Regions from separate parts of the Devosia rhizosphaerae genome, predicted to be linked through region 2. Evidence: predicted binding sites of a transcription regulator. Region 2 holds the regulator's gene; each other region holds the start of a gene.
The links. The regulator LexA, encoded in region 2, represses DNA repair genes until DNA is damaged. The targets are predictions, from matches to a motif close to TGTTCNNNNTGTGTTCNG.

Region 1 (5,121 bases), 170 kb from region 2:
CCTCGATTTCGTGGTATTCGCCGTCGATCTTGACGCGCTGGAAGCCCTTGCGCATCAGGTCTGCAAGTTCCTTCTTGTACTCGCCCTTGCGGCCCCGGGCGAAGGGCGCCAGCAAATAGAGGCGCGTGCCTTCGGGCAACTCCAAGGTCCGGTCGACCATTTGCGAGACGGTCTGCGATTCAATGGGCAGCCCCGTGGCGGGCGAATAGGGCACGCCGACGCGCGCAAAGAGCAGGCGCAGATAGTCGTAAATTTCGGTGACAGTGCCGACCGTCGAGCGCGGATTGCGCGAGGTCGTCTTCTGTTCAATGGAAATGGCGGGGGAGAGCCCCTCGATGTGCTCCACATCGGGCTTCTGCATCATTTCGAGGAATTGCCGCGCATAAGCGCTCAGCGACTCCACATAGCGCCGCTGGCCCTCGGCATAGATGGTGTCGAAGGCCAAGGACGACTTGCCTGAACCCGAGAGCCCCGTCATGACGATGAGGCTGTCGCGCGGCAGCTTGACATCGATGCCTTTGAGATTGTGCTCGCGGGCGCCGCGCACGATGATCTCACGGTTCTGGCTAGGCATTGGCATGGTCGGTCACGTCCATCGGTCAGTGCCCCAGGAGGCGGCACGGGCATCGGTCATTTATTGTGCTGGAACTTAGCCAGCAAATAGGCGTGGGGCGTAGGCCCCGCAAGCGACCCGTTAGCATGGCTGCCAAGCCGAGTGGTAACCATGACGTGTACGCCAAGCAACAGCAGCGAGTCCCGTCTGAGAACATAAGCGGAACGAAATGCTGTTGGTCAAGCCCCACGATTGTGCGTGAAAGAATGCATGGACAGCCACAACGCTCCCTCTACCGCATGTAACGCAGTGTCCCCGGCGTCACGAGGACTCCGGGAACCAAGATCTGGCTTGACGGAGGCCTCCTGACATAGCGTGTCAGTAGCCGAGCGCTGGACCGCTCAGGCGTTGCTCTCTTCGCTGACCAGCGACTGCGCTACTGCGGGGCACATCGACTGATCAACGAATGGGCAGGACTGGGCCGCGGCAAAAGCGGGAGCGGCTGCTCCGCTAATCACGGTCAGAGCGAGCAGGGCGGCGAGGAACTTTTTCATGTCATGTTCTCCTTGTTTGGAACGTGACGAGGATGCTCTCTGGTAGCGTGCAGCACCACTTAAGCTCCTGTAAAGTAAGTGAAAACTCGTTAACGTCGGTAATGTGAAGGAGGTTGTTGACCAATCTCGTGCACTAGAACATAATGGGAACATTAACTTTTGGCCTCGGCGATTGCAGGGCTGCGGCGGCGCCTGTTTACAACTTCGCCTTTGGGGGCGCGCCGGGATCGGCAAAGGGGTAGGGTGCCGCAGGATTGGTGCGACCCAGCTGAGCGGCGCGCCAAATGTGTTGGAAAGGGCCTGGTGACGCGCCAGGCTGAATTGACAGGGAGTTCGCCATGGCGGGCAGCGTGAACAAGGTAATTCTGGTGGGCAATCTCGGTGCCGACCCCGAGGTGCGGAACCTGCCGAGCGGCGGCAAGGTGGTGAACCTGTCGGTCGCCACATCCGAGCGCTGGAAGGACCGCAATTCGGGCGAACAGCGCGAAAAGACCGAGTGGCATCGCGTGGTGATCTTCTCGGAAGGTCTGGCCCGCGTGGCCGAGCAGTACCTTAAGAAGGGTTCCAAGGTTTACCTCGAAGGCCAGTTGCAGACCCGCAAGTGGCAGGATCAGTCGGGTCAGGACAAGTACTCGACCGAGATCGTGCTGCAGAACTTCAACTCCTCCATGGTGCTGCTCGACGGCCGTGAGGGTGAAGGCGGCTTCCGCGGCGGTGGTGGCGCTGGCGAGGGCGGCGGCGGCTATGGCAACGACACCGGTTTCCGCGGCGTGCGCGATCAGGGTGGCGGTGGGCGCCGGCCATCGACCAATGCGCCGGCCTTCGAGCCGGGCGGCATGGACGACGATATTCCGTTCTGAGGTTTTACCGCAGAATGAGGGGGGGCCGGACGGCCCCTTTTCCTTGTGCCCAGCCAAGAAAAAGGGCGGATCCACCGAGCCGCCCTTTGCTGTTCGGTAAGTGGAGCCTACCGGCTGAACGGCACCGAGGCGCGGAAACTCTCGCCGGTTTCCACATAGACCACATCGAAAGCGACGTTGATCGCACCGTTATCGAGCGTGATCTGAGAGGAGATGTTGTACTCCTTGCCCTCTTCGTCTTCCTCCTGCTCGCGCAGGTTGAAGATGACGCCATTGCCGCGCTTCTGGCCAATTGCTGTGCCGGTGAAGGTGGCGTTCGAGCTCATCGCCGCTTCGTAGCGGCGGCTACCATCGATATAGGCCAGGGTGCCGGCAACGGAGAGATTGTTGCCCGCCAGGGTGCAGCGGCCGTTGTAGTTGACCTTGTCCTGATTGCCCTGGTTGAGCGACAGGCGGCACACCACCGTCTCCTTGTTGGCGCCGGTCAGGGTGCCGCGGCCGCGCCAGTCCCCAATATAGGACTGCAGCAACGCCACTTCAGCAGGACCGGCAAAGGCCGGGCCGCTGGCGACGCCAGACGTAAGGAGCAGGCCTGCGAGCGCGACGGCGCGCGTCAGGGATGCGACATGGGTCATTTGCACTAAGCCTCCAGTGAATCATGCCCCCCGGCAGATCCGATGCCGGAAACCGATACCAAATCCGTGCGGCTCCGGCCGCAAGCTTCTCAACAATGTGACTGCGGCAGGAGACTGCCCCCTGCCAGACGAATCAGACGTCTACAATCTATTCGGGTGCCCCGATTTCTCGCAAGCAGCTGTGTCTCAGCTGGTCCGCTCTGGTTCGACCGGCGTGGCACCAGACTTCGTTTTATCTTCCTTGGTGCCGCGCAGCCGCTCGAAGAACTTGCCCCCACCCACCAGGATGGACGGCAGCATGAAGAGGTCGCCGACCAGCGCCAGGCCCAGCGACAGCACGAAGAGCGTGCCAAACAGCGCCACCTGGGGGAGTGCCGAGAAGGCGACGATGATCGTGCCGGCGCACAGGATGACGGTGGTGGCGACGATCGCTCCGCCAATGCGCTTGAGCGTATGCTCCACCGAGGCGAGGTGACCCAGCCCTTCGTTCCGCCGCCCATGCATGTAGTGGGAGAGGAAGTGGATGGTGTCGTTGACCGCAATGCCGAAGGCGATCGTCAGCGCGATCACCGTGGTCAATTGCAGCCCCGCGCCGGTCGCCCAGAGATAGCCGACTGTGCCCAGGATCGGGAAGACATTGGGCACCGTCGAGGCCAGGGCGATGCGGAAGCTGCCAAAGGCAATGCCGATCAGCACCAGATTGATGAGGACGCTGGCGGTCAGCGAGGCCTGGAGCGAGCGCACGATGTCGTCGGTAGCGAAGGTGGTGAGCACGCGGAAGCCACCCACTTCGGCGCCCTCGATGCCGGCCGCCGCGATCTGGTTCTCGATGGTGGCGACGAGCTCCTTGAGCTTGCCGCTCTCGATGACGGTCGGCATGAAGCCGGTGACGAGGCCCTGCGAGCCATCATCGGTCACGAAGCGCTTGCGCATGAAGGGGCCGACGGCGCTCAGCACCTGTTCGCGCGTGAAGCCGCTCTCGGTGTAGTTGGTCATGCTGGCCGCCGAGATGACCTTGTTGTCACCCAGCTCGCCTTCGACGATTTCGTGGACGATGCGCAGTGTCTCGTAGTCGGCCGGGCCGATATTGGGATCGTTCTCGACGAGCGGCACGCGGACATAAAGCGGCGCCACGCCACCCACGCCTTCATCGATGCTCTCGGCAGCGGTGAGCGCGGAGGACTCGTTGGCGACATAGTCCTCAAAGGAGAAACGCGGCTGGATGACGAAGAACGGCACCAGCAGGAGGATGACGAGGAGCACGGAGAGGATGGTGACCGGCCTGCCGGCTGTGGTCGCCAGCTTCCAGGCCAGCGGCACGGGCGCGTTGAGGGCAAAGTTCGGTGCCTTGGGCAGCTTGAACCCGAGCCGGACAGCCGCCTTGAGCAGCAGCGGCATCACCGTCATCAGGCACACGAACATGATGACGCAGCCCAGCGCACCCGCCAGTGCGAATTCCTGCACGCCTTGGCCGGGCGAGACATAGAGCGAGGCGAAGGCCACCAGCGTCGTAAGCGTGGTGAGCGCGGTGGCGGGGCCGACCAATTTGAGCGTCCGGTCGACGGCCGCGCTGGGGTCATCGCCGTCGCGCCAATAGGCGAGCCAGTTGAAGATGAAGAACATCGACTCGGCAAAGGCCATCACCAGCACCAGCGTTGTCACGATGATGGTAAGAAAGCTGAACGAGCCGAAGAGGAGCAGGATCATGCCCATCGACCACATCACCGCCAGGAACGGCGTGGCGGCCACAAGAAGCGCGCCGGTCAACGAGCGGAGGGCAAAAAGCGCAATGACCGCGCCCAGCGCGAAGCCATAGACGGTGAACTTGATCTGGTCATCGACCGCCGCATTGAGCATTTCGGAGGTCCAGAGCGGGGGCCCGGTCAGCTCGATCTGAATGTCCTGGCTCTCGTAGAAGGCGACGGTTTCGCGCAGGCTCTCGATCATCGCCGCATTGCCCAGTTCGCGCGTCATCTCCTGATTGGGGAAGATAATCAGCACCACGCCGGATAGATCGGGCGTGATGAGGTTGCGCATCATGGGGTCGTTCTGCTGCAAATCGGCTAGGGCCGCTGCCACCTGCTCGGGGGTGGTCATGCCCTCGGGCACTGCCGGAACGGAGCCGCCGTCGCCGTCGGGCTTGCGCAAGGTGAAGGGCGACATGGTGCCCACGGCAAAGTCGTTGAGCTCGAGATCGAACGCGAGGGTGCGGATCTCCTCGAGCACTTCGGGATCGGTCAGCCGCGGCGAGTTGACCAGCACATAGATGTCGTTCTCAAAGGTGCCGAAATTCTCCGACAGCCGCTCATAGGCATCATAGTGCTGGCCCGAATGGGCGTAGACGCGCAAGAGGTCGCCGTCGACATTGGCGCGGGGGATCTGCGAGAAGCAGAGAACGCTGAAGAGCACCACCAGCAGCGCCATGATGCGCGGGTGGCGCAGGGTGAGGGCGCCGAGCCGCTCCAGACCAAAGCCGATGGACCGATCGCGCGTGGCCCGCTGCCAAGCGCGCTGAAAAA
Region 2 (5,121 bases):
CATGAAGCCGGTATTGGCTTTATGTTCGCGCCCTCCCACCATCCCGCGATGCGCCATGTAGGCCCGTCGCGCGTCGAAATGGGCGTGCGCACCCTCTTCAATCTGCTCGGACCGCAATCCAATCCCGCCGGGGTTCGCCGCTACCTCCTGGGCGTCTACGCGCAGGAATGGGTCGAGCCGGTTGCAGCGGCCTTGCTGGCCAATCGCGCCATCAAGGCCTGGGTGGTTCACTCCAGCGAAGGGCTCGACGAACTCTCGACCTCTGGACCCAACTTCGTCGCCCAGATCGTCGATGGCGATCTCCGCAGCTTTGAGCTTCACCCCGAGCAGATCGGCTTGCCACTGACCGACCCCAAAGACTTACTGGGGGGCACGCCGGAAGAGAATGCGCAGGCGATCAGGGCTTTGTTCGACGGAGCACCGGGTGCCTACCGGGAAACCGTACTGCTCAATGCCGGAGCGGCCATTTTCGTCGCGGATCGCGTTGGCAGCATCGAGGACGGCATTGCCGTGGCCAGCACGATCATCGATGAGGGCAAGGCCAAGGGCACTCTCGCCCGCCTGGTGGCGGTGTCAAACGGACGGGACGCATGACCGATATTCTCCAGCAGATCGAAGCCTACAAGCGCGAGGAAATCGCTGCTGCCAAGGCGATGCACCCATGGGCAGAGGTGGTGGCACAGGCCCATGACCAGCCCGCTCCACGTGGTTTCCTCAAGGCTCTCAAGAGCAAGCGCGCTGCGGGGCAGTATGCCCTGATTGCCGAGGTGAAGAAGGCCAGCCCGTCCAAGGGTTTAATCCGGCCCGACTTCAACCCCGCCGAGATCGCCCGGAGCTATGAAATGGCGGGCGCAGCTTGCCTTTCTGTGCTGACGGATCGGCCGAGCTTTCAGGGCTCGCCCAGCTATCTGATCGAGGCCCGCGCTGCGACGCGCCTGCCGGTGCTGCGCAAGGACTTCCTGTTCGAGACCTATCAGGTTGCCGAGGCACGGGCTTGGGGCGCGGACTGCATCCTCATCATCCTCGCCGCGGTCGGCGACGACGTGGCGCGCTACCTGCTCGACGCCGCCGAGGAATGGGGCATGGATGCACTGGTGGAGGTGCATGACCAGATTGAACTCGATCGTGCGCTAGGGCTGGGCGCCCAGTTCATCGGCATCAACAATCGCAATCTGCGCACCTTCGAAACAACCCTCGAAACCTCCATCAAGCTCGCAGGCGGTGTTCCGGAAGGCGTGACCCTGGTCAGCGAAAGCGGCATCGTGGACCACGCCCACCTGCAACTGCTGGATCGCGAAGCGGGTATCGGGACCTTCCTCGTTGGTGAGAGTTTGATGCGGCAGGACGATGTGGTCGCCGCGACGCGGGCTCTCCTGATGGGCCAAGTCGAGACGGTTCGCTCATGAGCAACCAAGCCCTCACCCATCTCAATGCCCGGGGCGAGGCGCACATCGTCGATATTGGTGACAAGGCGGTTACGCGTCGCCGAGCCACGGCGCAGGCGCGGTTGACCGGTCAACCCTCGACAATCAGCACCATTATGGGCGGTGGCCTCAAGAAAGGCGACGCACTCGCAGTGGCGCGCGTGGCCGGCATCATGGGTGCCAAGAAGACTTCCGAGCTCATTCCGCTCTGTCATCCCATTCCGCTCACCAAGGTCAACGTCGAAATCGAAGCCGAGAGCGCCGAGGCCATCCGCATCACCGCGACGGCTGAAACAACTGGACAGACCGGCGTCGAGATGGAAGCACTGGTTGCTGCCTCTACCGCGGCCCTCACGCTATACGACATGGCCAAGGCAATCGACCGCGCCATGGTCGTCAGCGATATCTGCCTGCTCGAGAAGTCGGGTGGCAAATCCGGCGACTACATGCGGGCGCCATGAGCCTTCTTCCGGTCGACGACGCGCTGGCCCAAATCCTCAGCCGTGTTCCCCCAGTAACGCCGGAAATTGTGGCCCTGCCCGAGGCGGTGGGCCGCGTCCTCGCCGACCCGATCATTGCCACGCACGACCAGCCGCCCTTCAATGCCAGCGCCATGGACGGTTATGCCATGCGGGCCGCGGACGTGAGCGACGGGGCGCAGCTTCGGGTCGTTGGCATGTCTCAGGCCGGCGCAGCCTTCAGCGGGTCTGTTGGGGAAGGAGAAGCGGTCCGCATCTTCACTGGCGCGCCAGTCCCCGTCGGCGCCGACACCGTGATCATGCAGGAAGAGGCGGTGCGCGAGGGCGACCTCGTCCGCTTCACGGCCCCTGCCCGGCTTGGCCACAGCATCCGCCCCACGGGTGCTGACTTCGCTACTGGTCAGACGCTGGTCGCGGCGGGCACGCGCCTCACGCCCATGCAGATCGCCGTGGCGGCTGCAGCCAATTGCGCCGGGCTAACCGTAGCCCACCGGCCGCAGATTGCCCTCGTGGCGACGGGCGATGAGCTTGTTCTCCCCGGTACTCCACTAGGTCCCGACCAGATCGTCGCCTCCAACAGCTTTGGGCTTGCTGCCATGCTCGCGCCCTATGCCGAGGCAGTGACGGATCACGGCATCATTGTTGATGACGCAGCCCTGCTGCGCTCTCGCCTGGGTGCGGCGCTGGCTGCCGAGCCGGACATCCTCATCACCACCGGCGGCGCGTCCGTGGGCGAGCACGACCTCGTCCAAGGTGCATTGAAAGATCTGGGTGTCGCGCTCGACTTCTGGCGCATCAACATGCGCCCCGGCAAGCCGCTGATGTTCGGCAGCAATGGACGAACCCTGGTGTTCGGCCTGCCGGGCAATCCCGTCTCGGCCATGGTCACGGCCACTGTTTTCATCAAGCCGGCACTCCGCCATTGGCTGGGCTACGACGAGCCTGCGCATTGGCGCCTGCCTCTCGTCGGCCCCACGCCGCCAAACACCGCGCGTCGGCACTTCATGCGGGCCCGCCTCGTGCAGACGGATGCCGGGCCGATGCTCGACCCGATCGCCCAAACCGATAGCGGGCACACCTCCTCGCTCGCAGATGCCGACATGCTGATCGTGCAACCCGAGCATGATCCCGGCCAGCCCGCCAGAGCAGTTGTCGAAGCACTACCGATAGACGGATTCTGAAGCGAGAAAGTCGTTCAGGATCCGTTCATCTTTAAGTCCCACGGAATGGCAATGGAGATATTGCAGAACATAACTGGAACACCTATAGTCGTTCTGCCTATGTTCCGATTCTCGCCGAGGGGCCAATGCTGACGCGCAAACAACACGAGCTGCTGATGTTCATCCACGAACGGATGAAAGAAAGCGGCATTCCGCCGTCCTTCGATGAGATGAAGGATGCCCTCGATTTGGCGTCGAAATCCGGCATTCACCGGCTGATCACCGCCCTGGAAGAGCGCGGTTTTATCCGCCGCCTCCCCAATCGGGCGCGTGCGCTTGAAGTGGTCAAACTCCCGGACTCGATGAACCCAACGCTCGGTGGTCGCCGCGCCCGCTTCGAACCTTCAGTCATCGAAGGCAATCTCGGCAAGGTCGCTTCGCCCCCATCTCGCATCAGCGCCGGCGAGGACTATGCTCGGCCGATTTCCATCCCGGTCATGGGCCGCATTGCTGCCGGTACGCCCATTGAAGCTATCCAGAGCCACTCCCACACCATCGCCGTGCCACCGGAAATGCTGGGGCCCGGCGAGCACTACGCACTGGAAGTGCGCGGCGACTCGATGATCGAGGCAGGCATTTTCGACGGCGACACCGTGCTCATCAAGAAGCAGGATCAAGCCTCGACGGGCGAGATCATCGTGGCCTTGGTGGACGACGAGGAAGCAACCCTCAAGCGCCTGCGCCGCAAGGGGAACACTGTGGCACTGGAAGCGGCCAATCCGGCTTATGAAACCCGCATTTTCCCGCCGGACCGCGTCAAGGTGCAAGGTCGGCTGGTGGGCCTGCTGCGCAAGTACTGAGTAGATTTAGCTGACATGAGACAAGGCCCGCCGATTGGCGGGCCTTCTGCATTCCTAGTGATTGTCGCGAGGGACGCCGTTGGTCTGGGCAATCCGCTGATATTTGTCAGCGCCTCGGAGAATCGCCCCCTCGCCCAGCTGGCCAACGATGTTGCGCTGGATTTCCTGCCAGGGTGTCTGATGGGCTGGGTATTTGTAGCCGCCCGTTTCGGCCAGTTGCTGACGGCGGGACGCGATTTCCTCGTCCGAAATCAGGATGTCGGCTTCACCCTTGTTGAGATCGATGCGAACCCGATCGCCAGTCTGGAGAATGGCGAGGTTGCCGCCAGCTGCCGCTTCTGGCGAAGCGTTGAGGATCGAGGGAGAGCCAGAAGTACCCGACTGACGACCATCACCGATGCAAGCTAGGGAATGGATGCCCTTCTTGATGAGGTAATCGGGTGGCCGCATGTTCACCACTTCAGCCGCACCAGGGTAGCCGATGGGCCCCGCGCCGCGCATGAACAGGAGCGTGTGCTCGTCGATCTCGAGCGACGGATCATCGATCCGGTGGTGGTAATCCTCAGGCCCGTCGAACACCACGGCCTTGCCTTCGAACATGCCGGGATGCACCGGGTCCGAAAGGTAGCGCTCCTTAAATTCGGGCGAGATCACGCTGGTCTTCATGATGGCATTGTCGAACAGATTGCCACGGAGCACCAGGAAGCCCGCTTCGCCCTTGAGCGGCTGATCGAAGGGACGGATGACCTTGTCGTCCTGAATGGGCGTGCTGCGGCAATTCTCACCAATGGACTTGCCGTTGACCGTGGGCGCGCCCTCGCGGATCAGTCCCTGCTTCATCAGCTCGTTTACGACGGCCGGAACGCCGCCGGCGTGATAGTAGTCCTCGCCTAGATACTCACCAGCCGGCTGCAGGTTGACCAGCAGCGGCACCTTGTGGCCGTGCTCCTGCCAGTCATCGATGTTGAGCTCGACGCCGATGTGCTTGGCAATCGCGTTGATATGGATGGGCGCGTTGGTCGAGCCGCCAATAGCGGAGTTCACGACGATGGCGTTGACGAAATTGTCCTTGGTCAGAATGTCGGAGGGCTTGAGGTCCTCATGCACCATGTCGACGATGCGCTTGCCGGTGCGGTACGCGATTTCCTGCCGGTCGCGGTAAGGCGCAGGGATCGCCGCCGAGCCCGGAAGCTGCATG
Region 3 (5,121 bases), 1.7 Mb from region 2:
GTCGAACTCCCCCAGGAGCCGATCGGTCTCCCGCCGCTCCTTCTTGGTCGGCCGCCCGCTGCCCGGCAGGCGTTCGCCCGTCGCCCGCTCAAAGGGGCTCAACTCTTCTTTGGGCAGCGGCGCAGGCGAGAGGTCTTCATAGAGCGTCGCCGCTTCGCTGGCCGGACCTCGGCGCACGCCCGGATCAAGGATACGCCAGATCAGCACCCGACCATGTAGCGTCATTGTTAGCACATCGCCGGCACCGATCTTGTGATCGCTGCGGTCGGTGCGCTCGGCATTGACCCGGATGGCACCCGTTTCGATGAACTTTTGCGCCAGTGTGCGCGACTTGAGCGCGCGCGAGAAGAACAGGAACTTATCGAGCCGCTCCTTGCGCAGCGGCGTCTGGGCAATCCCCGCCAAGCTCTACTCGGCCTTGCGGTCGCGTAGCGCCGCAAGTTTGGCGAAGGGGCTGTCCGGATCGAACGCCTTTTCTTTCCTCTCCTCACGCGGCCTCTCGAAGCGCGGCCGTTCGTCACGCTTGTCGCGGCGCTCGGCCTTGGGCTTGCCCTTGCCATTCCCGTTGAGATGCTGCGCCTTGGTGAAATCCTGCACTTCGCCTTCGGGCCGCCGCTTGGCAGCGGGACGCTGGCGCTGCCGGGTCTCGCCCGGCTCACCCTCGGGGCGGCGGCGATTGGCCTGGCGTGCATTGTCGGGGCGCCGCCCGGCGGGATACCAGATTTCGTCGAATTCAGGCTCTGCCGGCGCGGCGGGTGCTGCTTCGGGCGCAGCCTCGACGATCGTCGTCGCTGGGACGTCGGCCTCAAAGGCGATCGGGGCCGCTTCCGCCGCGGCAACCGCTTCCAAGGGCGCTTCCTCGGCAACATCGGTCGTCGCTGGATTTTCGCTCAATACCTCTTCAAGCGCTGGCGCTTCGGAGGTGGCATCAGCGGCAGCCGCCACCGGCGCTGCCTTGGGCGTGCGCTTCACGCGATAGCCCAGCGAAGCCAGGATCGAGGCGAAGTCTTCGCCCGAACAGCCCAAAAGGCTCGTCATTTCCACGGTTACGCGGAAGCCATTGCCTTCTGCTGCGCCCGCCGGGGGCTCGCCCTGGTAGCGGGTCGGATCCACCGCGATCAGCGGCCGGATAATATCGGCCAGGCGTTCAAGGATATCGACGCGAACGGCGCGCTTACCGGCCACTTTGAAGCCCGCAACCTCATAGAGGCGAGTATCGACTTCCGGGTCGACGACGAAGCTGGTGCGCCCCGACAGCACGATATGGGGAATATCGGTGACGCCGGGCTGGCGCACGCCGCCATGCTTGAGCGCAAACAGGATCAGCGCCAATTCGCGTGGCGCCGGCTTGAGGCTGAGCGGCAGATAGATGTGGTAAGCGCCGAACTTGATGCCGAGTTTGCGCATCTTGCCGCGCACGTCTTGGTCGAGGTTCTTCACCTCGTCCGCCACCTGCCCCCGGGGCAACAGCCCCAGATGCTCAAAGAGCTGGAAGGCGATGCCACGGGCAGCACCCTCGATATCAGCCGGCGCTTCGAGCGCCATCACGCCTTCAAGCACAGTATTGATATGGTGGCGTAGCCAGAGGCTCAGCCGGTCCTGCACGCGTTCCAGGTCGGGCCCGGTCAACGTTTCATCGGCCAGGATCAGGATGCGCGGGCGATAAAGTGAATCTCCCTCGAGCAGTTCGGCAATGACTTCGCCCTTCCAGCGCAGCCGCCCATCGGTGGCCAGCACAAACTCCTCATTGGGCGCGCCCGCCAGGCGATCGGCCCGCTTGGAGATTTCCGGCGCCACCACCTGATCGGCGGCGGAGCGCAGTCCCTTGATTTCGGCATCCCCGTCATTGCGGGCGAGCGTGAAACGGAAGCCTTCGAGCGTGCCGATGAGATGCCCTTCCAGGCTCACTTCGCCGCGCTCATTGATCTCGGGAGATGCCATACGTTTGTCTTTCAGGTGACGCAGCAAGACGCTAGTGCGCCGGTCAACGAAGCGCTGAGTCAGTTTTTCATGCAGCGCGTCGCTGAGCCGGTCCTCAATGTCTCGGGTCTTTTCGCGCCAATGTGAAGGGTCTGCAAGCCAGTTTTTACGGTTCGCGACGAAGGTCCAGGTCCGAATCTGCTTGATCCGGTTCGACAAGGTATCGATGTCGCCCGCGATACTGTCGCAAAAGCGCACCTGCTCGGCAATCCAATCCTCGTTCACATGCCGGCGCTTGACTAAATCCGAGTAAATGCGCGTGACGATTTCGCCGTGATTGGCCGGTGAAATTCCCTGGTAATCCGGGATCTGGCAGCATTCCCAAAGCAGCCGCGCTCCATCGAGCCCTCGTGCCAGCTGGCCGGCTTCGTTACGGGCGACGAACTCCAGCGCCAGCTGGTCGGTGGCGACCGGCACCCGGGTCAGGCTCTTGTGCTCGGGCGGCATGTCGAGGCTGTCGCGCAGGGCACCGATGGATGAGAAATCCAGTCTGTTGTTGCGCCATTGCAGCACTTTTATCGGGTCGAAGTCGTGCGTTTCGAGCTGGACTACCAGTTCCTCGTCGAACCCTTCCGTGCCGCCGGTCACCCCGAAGGTCCCGTTGCGAGCATGTCGACCCGCCCGCCCAGCGATCTGGCCCAGCTCGGCTGGCGTCAGGCCGCGGCTCAGCCGACCATCGAATTTGGAGTCGTCGGCAAAGGCCACATGATGGATGTCAAGGTTGAGGCCCATGCCGATGGCATCGGTCGCGACCAGGAAATCGACGTCGCCATTCTGGTAGAGATCGACCTGCGCGTTGCGGGTGCGGGGGCTGAGCGCCCCCATCACCACGGCCGCACCGCCGCGTTCGCGCCGGATCAACTCGGCGATGGCGTAGACCTGCCGCGCCGAAAAGGCGACAATGGCGCTGCGGGCCGGTTGCCGCGAAATCTTCTTGGAGCCGGCATAGGTGAGCTGGGAGAACCGCGGCCGGTCGATGATGTCGACATGCGGCAGCAACCGGCGGATCACCGGGGCCATGGTCGCCGAGCCCAGGAGCAGTGTCTCGTGCGTACCCCGCGCATTGAGGATGCGGTCGGTGAAGACGTGACCGCGCGAAAAGTCGATGGCCGTCTGGATCTCGTCGATGGCAACGCAGTCGACGCGGATGTCCACAGGCATGGCTTCCACTGTGCAGACCCAGAAGCGCGGTTTGGCCGGAACGATCCGCTCCTCCCCGGTCACGAGCGCAACTGCCTGTTCACCTACTCGTTCGACCACGCGCTGATAGACCTCACGCGCGAGGAGGCGCAGCGGCAGGCCGATCATCCCCGACGGATGGGCCAGCATGCGCTCGATGGCAAAATAGGTCTTGCCGGTATTGGTGGGGCCAAGGATCGCCTTGACCGTCTGGGCGGGCGGGAAACTCATCGGCGCCTAATGTAGGGAATGGAAACAGCTTCTGCGAGGGGTGGCGGCGTCCCAATGAGGTACATCATCAAGCCCAGTCCAGGCCTTCACCTTAAGAAGCAGAACATCTGCGGAACGAAACAGAACCGAATCGGCTGGAATTGGTGAGTCCGGGTTTGTTCACGCACTAGTCCTTGTATGTAGCCGCACCCGGGCAACGCCAGGAGCACGCCACCCGTTCCTCCGTTCGCCTTGCGGCAGTCAGCACCGTTCATCTTGGTTGCAAAGCAGTTAATTCGGCGCCAGAATCGGCAAGTCCTACCGACCGGTTACGGCCATGCGTTCGCCGAGCTTGCTTTCCTTTAAGCTTCGGCCTCCCGCCCGGCAGGTCTTTCCTGGTGCGAAATTAACGAAAAACCCTTTGACCGGGTCAGATCGGGAAAGCTGCTGACGCGGTCTGTCAGCGCACCCGTGGCAAGAAGGGGCATCTCACAAGAGGAGCTTCCGCCATGACAACGCAATCTCATGACCAGCTACCCGCACCGGTCGCCGACTATTTCGAGGCCGCCAATCGCGGCGAAACAAATAAGCTCACGACCTTCTTTGCTGCCGATGCGACGGTGCGCGACGAGGGCCACACCTATGCGGGCATCGGGGCGATCAGCGATTGGGTGCAGAAGACCGCTGCGGCCTACCAGCCTCGTTATCGCGTGCACAGCATCCGGTCCGAGCCCGGCCGCACGGTGGCGACGCTTGAGGTATCGGGTACTTTCCCGGAAGCCCGCTGACCCTGGAGCAGGCCTTCACCGTTTCCGACGGGACGATCACGTGCCTCGAAACGCTGTAGCTGTCCCAGAGCGGGACGCTTCGGTCGCGCTGGCGTCACCCCTGTTCGGTCTTGGTCCAAAGCAGGAACGAACAGGGGGAGAATCGCGAGGATGGTCTGAGTCCGGCTTTGTTCCAGACCACATCTGGTGGGCGAACCGGCCATCCCCACCAAGAGCACGTTCATGGAACAGCTTAGCGACCACCAAGCTGTTCAGCTTCGTTGCCAAACTCCTAACTCTCAGCAGAATCGGCACTTCCCTGACGAGGGCTTTACACCTGCGAGATGCGGCTGCAGTGCACGTTAACACTTCACGTTCGGCAAAAGGCCGCGCTCCACCGCACCCGCTAACGAAAAACCCATTGACCGTCCTGGGTTGGGACAGACACGGAACCGCCGCTGCAAGTCGCCCATTCCCCGAGGACGGAGACTTACATGCAGCAAGAACAGCAAGCCGCCCCTGCCCCCGAACCGCGCAAGGGCATGCCCAGCCCGCGGCTGGACGAGACTGAGTTCAAGGCGCGCTTCCGCAGCCAGTTCATTGACCCCAACTTCGATACGCTTGGGGCAGAATTGGAGCGGATCACCGAGGCGGCCTGGGATGCCTATGCCCACCAGCGCAAGGCGCCGCGCACCGTCAAAGCCGGTCCTGGATACGCCGATCCCGACTATGACCTTGCCGAGGATTGGGTCGCCGCCAAGGCTGCGGTGGAACGTGCACAACGCGACTACGAAACGGGTGACCGCCCCTATCGTATCCTGCTGATCAACGGTTCGGCGCGCAGCGAACACACCTGCCCCGGCGAGATGAGCAAGTCATTCCGGCTGGTGAAGCTGGCCGAGGAAGTGCTGCTGGAGGCTGGCTTCCAGACCGAAATCCTCGATCTCTCGCGCACCATTTCCGAGTATGGGCGCAACATTCACCC

Region 1: a site for LexA is predicted at 1,242-1,259, ahead of ssb (single-stranded DNA-binding protein). Genes of this name have one in related genera too.
Region 3: a site for LexA is predicted at 3,490-3,507, ahead of QOV41_RS02505 (helicase-related protein). Genes of this name have one in related genera too.

What each region holds. Positions count from the first base shown of each region.
Region 1 is NZ_CP126539.1:2,368,690-2,373,810, reverse strand. It holds gene uvrA (excinuclease ABC subunit UvrA) at 1-580, opposite strand, end outside; gene QOV41_RS11725 (hypothetical protein) at 955-1,107, opposite strand; gene ssb (single-stranded DNA-binding protein) at 1,446-1,967, shown strand; gene QOV41_RS11715 (hypothetical protein) at 2,075-2,602, opposite strand; gene QOV41_RS11710 (efflux RND transporter permease subunit) at 2,789-5,121, opposite strand, start outside.
Region 2 is NZ_CP126539.1:2,195,168-2,200,288, reverse strand. It holds gene trpD (anthranilate phosphoribosyltransferase) at 1-594, shown strand, start outside; gene trpC (indole-3-glycerol phosphate synthase TrpC) at 591-1,406, shown strand; gene moaC (cyclic pyranopterin monophosphate synthase MoaC) at 1,403-1,885, shown strand; gene QOV41_RS10890 (molybdopterin molybdotransferase MoeA) at 1,882-3,084, shown strand; gene lexA (transcriptional repressor LexA) at 3,210-3,923, shown strand; gene QOV41_RS10880 (IlvD/Edd family dehydratase) at 3,978-5,121, opposite strand, start outside.
Region 3 is NZ_CP126539.1:485,597-490,717, reverse strand. It holds gene QOV41_RS02510 (RNA-binding S4 domain-containing protein) at 1-405, opposite strand, end outside; gene QOV41_RS02505 (helicase-related protein) at 409-3,390, opposite strand; gene QOV41_RS02500 (nuclear transport factor 2 family protein) at 3,879-4,157, shown strand; gene QOV41_RS02495 (flavodoxin family protein) at 4,631-5,121, shown strand, end outside.